One region of the Streptomyces sp. YIM S03343 genome, then DNA from elsewhere that is predicted to be linked to it. Evidence: riboswitches for the same ligand, from Rfam matches in the RefSeq annotation. Region 1 holds a riboswitch; the other holds the start of a gene.
The links. Region 1 has a riboswitch for S-adenosylmethionine ahead of thrC (threonine synthase). Riboswitches for the same ligand answer to the same signal wherever they lie in the genome.

Region 1 (2,196 bases):
CCGCCCCAGCGCCTGCCCGTCCTGGTGCCGGTGCTTGCGTACCCCCACGTCGACCTGGGCCAGTGCGTCGAGGCCGACGAGATGCAGGGCGTCGACGAGCATGCCCAGCTCGATGCCGTAGCCCACCGGGAACGGCAGCAGCTCCAGCAGACTGCGCCGGGCCGCGTACTCGCCGCCGAGCGGCTGGACGAAGCCGGCGAGCTGGGGCCAGTGCATATTGAGCAGCGGGCGGGCCATCAGCTCGGTGACCCGGCCGCCCTGCCCGGCGGCGCCGCCGAGCGGACGGTCGTACATGGCCTTGACCAGGTCGACCTCCGGGTCGGTGAGCAGCGGGCCGACGATGCCGGAGACGAAGTCGGAGGAGAACTCCTTCAGATCGGCGTCGATGAAGCAAACGATGTCCCCGCCGGTGACCAGGAGGGAGCGCCACAGCACCTCGCCCTTGCCGGGCACGGCGGGGATGCGCGGCAGGATGTGGTCGCGGTGGACGACCCGGGCGCCCGCGGCGGCGGCGACCTGGGAGGTGCGGTCGGTGGACCCGGAGTCGACGACGACGATCTCGTCGACCAGCGGGACCTGCTGCATGAGGTCGTGGCGGATGATCGCGACGATGTCGCCGACCGTTTCCTCCTCGTTGAGCGCGGGCAGGACGACGGACACCGACTGACCCGTGCGCTGCTTCGCCGCCATGATCCTGTGAAGGGGGCGATCGGTCACGGACCAGGAGCGATCGCTCAGCCAGCGCTCGACTTCTTCCAGCACAGCTTGCGGCTCCTCACTGTTGCGGCCACACATCACCATGTGATCCCTGCGATCCATGTGATCCCTGTGATCCATCTCGCGGTTCGGACGACTATCTCAACTCTCCTGGCCTTCGGTTACAGTCTTGAACAACGCGGATGACCATCGCATGTCCGAGGTCTCCGGCGTCCACAAGTGCATACCGCTCATCCAGAGGGGCAGAGGGATACGGCCCGGTGAAGCCCCGGCAACCCCCCTACGACCGGTCTCGGCATCCGCTGCGAGGCTCCCGGCGAGGGAAGGTGCCAAATCCGTCTCACGACGAGATGCGTCGTGAGGAAGATGAGGAGAAAGGGCCTCGCCTCTCATGGCCGCGCAGTCACTTGCAAGCACCACGGAATCCTCCGTCGATCTCGGGCCCGCCGCCGCTCTGAGCTGCCGGGAATGCGGCCATCGCGTACCGCTCGGCCCGGTCTTCGCCTGTGCGGAGTGTTTCGGCCCGCTGGAGATCTCCTACGACTTCTCGTCCTACGACACCGAGGAGCTCCGTAAGCGTATCGAGGCGGGACCCGCGAACATCTGGCGTTATGCGCCACTGCTGCCCGTCCCCGCGGACGTGGCGGACAAGCCGAACATCAATCCCGGCTGGACGAAACTCGTCAAGGCCGACCGTCTCGCCCGGGAACTCGGGGTGACCGGCGGTCTGTATGTGAAGGACGACTCCGGCAATCCGACGCACTCCTTCAAGGACCGTGTCGTGGCCCAGGCGCTGGAGGCCGCCCGCGCTTTCGGCTTCACCACGCTCTCCTGCTCCTCGACCGGCAATCTGGCCGGTGCGGTGGGTGCCGCCGCGGCCCGCGCCGGGCTGCGCTCGTGCGTGTTCATCCCGCACGACCTGGAGCAGGGCAAGATCGTCATGGCCGCGATCTACGGCGGCGATCTGGTCGGTATCGAGGGCACCTACGACGATGTGAACCGCTTCTGCTCCGAGCTGATCGGCGATCCGGCGGGCGAGGGCTGGGGCTTCGTCAACGTCAATCTGCGGCCGTACTACGCGGAGGGCTCCAAGACCCTGGCGTACGAGGTCTGCGAGCAGCTCGGCTGGCGGCTGCCCGACCAGATCGTCGTACCGGTGGCCTCCGGTTCGCAGCTCACCAAGGTCGACAAGGGGCTGAAGGAACTGATCGAGCTGGGTCTGGTGGAGGACCGGCCGTACAAGATCTTCGGTGCGCAGGCCGAGGGCTGCTCGCCGGTGTCCACCGCCTTCAAGGCCGGGCACGACGTCGTACGGCCGCAGAAGCCGAACACCATCGCCAAGTCGCTCGCCATCGGCAACCCGGCCGACGGGCCCTACGTCCTCGACATCGCGCGCCGTACCGGCGGCGCCGTGGAGGACGTGACGGACGATCAGGTCGTCGAGGCGATCGGGCTGCTCGCCCGCACCGAGGGCATCTT
Region 2 (2,196 bases), 1.8 Mb from region 1:
GGTGACCAGCCGCTGCTCCCGGGCGACCAGCGAGCCGAAGCCCGCCTCGGTGAGCGCCGTACAGGCGGAGGCGATGGAGTAGGCGCCGATGACGTTCGGTGAACCGGCCTCGTGTCGGGCGGCGCTGTCGTGCCATTCCACGACGACCTTGCCGTCGGCACCACGGGTGACCCGGCGGCTGGCGCCGCCCCCGGCGAGGTAGGGGTCGGCGGCCTTCAGCCAGTCGGCGCGGCCCGCCAGCACCCCGGAGCCGAACGGGGCGTAGAGCTTGTGGCCGGAGAAGGCGACCCAGTCGACGTCGAGATCACGCACCGACACGGGGTGGTGCGGGGCGAGCTGGGCGGCGTCCAGGACGATCCGGGCGCCGTGCGCATGGGCGGCGGCGGCCAGCTCGCGCACCGGCCACAGCTCACCGGTGACGTTCGAGGCGCCGGTGACACAGACCAGGGCCGGGCCGTGGGGATCGCGGCCGGCGAGGGCGCGCTGAAGGTTCTCGACGGCCTCGCCGGGGCTGCGCGGGGCGTCGAGGACGGTGAGGCGGGCGTTCTGCCAGGGCAGCAGGGCGGCGTGGTGCTCGGTCTCGAAGACGTAGACCTGGCAGTCCGCGGGGAGCGCGGCGGCGAGCAGGTTGAGGGAGTCGGTGGTGGACCGGGTGAAGATCAGCTGGTCGTCGGGGCGGCAGTCGAGGAACCCGGTGACGGTGCGGCGGGCGTTCTCGAACAGCTCGGTGGAGAGCTGGGAGAGGTGTCCGGCGCCGCGGTGGACACTGCCGTAGTACGGCGCGTAGGCGGCCACGTCGTCCCAGACCCGCTGGAGGGCGGGGGCGCTGGCCGCGTAGTCGAGGGCGGCGTAGGTGACGGAGCCGCCGGTGACGAGCGGCACGGTGACGTCGCGCCCCAGCACGGGGAGCGGGGTACAGGGGGGCTGATCGGCGGCGGCGCTGGGGGCGGTGGTGGCGGGGGCGGTGGTGGCGACAGTGGCGGCGGACATGGCTCAACTCCCGTGAGACAGGCGGGCATCACCACGCGAGCGCAGGCGGCCGACGTCGGACGGCGCGCGGGAAACGGCGACCGCGGGACCGGCACGGACGGCTCGGGCGGGGTGATGTCGAAGGGCGAAAGGGCGAAAGGGCGATACGGGACGCGGAGACCGGGCTCCGCTGTCCGTGTGCCTGTCGTCGGATCTCCCGCCGCCCGCCGAGAGGTCGGGCTGTACGGGTGTCCCCAATCCCCCGGACGGACTGAGCCGGAAGAAGAGGTGACGACAAGGCCTGGGGCCTGTGCACCCGATGGTTGTCGCGGAGAGGGCGGTCACCGCCAATATCCACGACCTGATCGGCCGGACAGGCCTAGCGCATTCGCTTGCTCACAGAAGGCTCCCTCGTGACCAGGACCCCTGGTGCCTCACTCAGGGACTGAGTGCGAGGGGTCCGCGCTTGCCGAGGGCTTCGCTGCCGACGGCCTGGTCTTCACCCGGGGCACCCCGCCACGGACGGAGGGTTGCCGGACAGCCGGCCGGGGCCTGATGGCTGTCGCTCATGACCTGGCCGTCATCCTGCCACATGATCGGCGACGCACAAGGGCGCAGTCCGTATGCCGGACTGCGCCCCCTGTGACCTCGTTCGACTCGTACGACTCGTACGACTCGCGCGCCTCAGGCGTGACTGGCTGCCACCCAGCGTTCCAGGGTGCGCCGTGCCGCGCCCGAGTCGATGGACTCGGCGGCCTTCGCCATCCCGGCCGCCAGCTGCTCGGCGAGCGGCGCGTCCGTGGGGTCGAGGGCCGCGAGGGCGGCGGCCGAGTTGAGCAGCACCGCGTCCCGTACGGGGCCCTGTTCGCCGTTCAGCAGACGGCGTGCGACATCGGCGTTGTACGACGGGTCGCCGCCGCGCAGCGCCTCCACCGGTACCCGCTCGATGCCGACGTCACGCGGGTCGAAGGTCTGCTCGGCGACCTTGCCGTCGCGGACGGTCCACACGTGCGAGGTGGAGGTCGTGGTCAGCTCGTCGAGGCCGTCGTCGCCGCGGAACACCAGGGAGGAGTTGCCGCGGTCGGCGAGGACGCCCGCGATGATCGGCGCCATGCGCGGATCGGCGACGCCGATCGCCTGGGCCTTCACCTTGGCCGGGTTGGTCAGCGGGCCGAGTGCGTTGAACACCGTACGGATGCCCAACTGGCCGCGGGCCGCGGCGACATG

Region 2: linked by a shared signal. The riboswitch ahead of ACSYGN_RS30345 (aminotransferase class V-fold PLP-dependent enzyme) and the one ahead of thrC (threonine synthase) in region 1 are both predicted to bind S-adenosylmethionine.

Annotation. Positions count from the first base shown of each region.
Region 1 covers NZ_JBPUKX010000001.1:5,068,102-5,070,297, forward strand. Annotated here, with positions in the region: gene ACSYGN_RS22085 (glucosyl-3-phosphoglycerate synthase) at 1-762, opposite strand, end outside; SAM riboswitch class I at 945-1,090, shown strand; gene thrC (threonine synthase) at 1,109-2,196, shown strand, end outside.
Region 2 covers NZ_JBPUKX010000001.1:6,867,686-6,869,881, reverse strand. Annotated here, with positions in the region: gene ACSYGN_RS30345 (aminotransferase class V-fold PLP-dependent enzyme) at 1-990, opposite strand, end outside; SAM riboswitch class IV at 1,427-1,543, opposite strand; gene trpD (anthranilate phosphoribosyltransferase) at 1,654-2,196, opposite strand, start outside.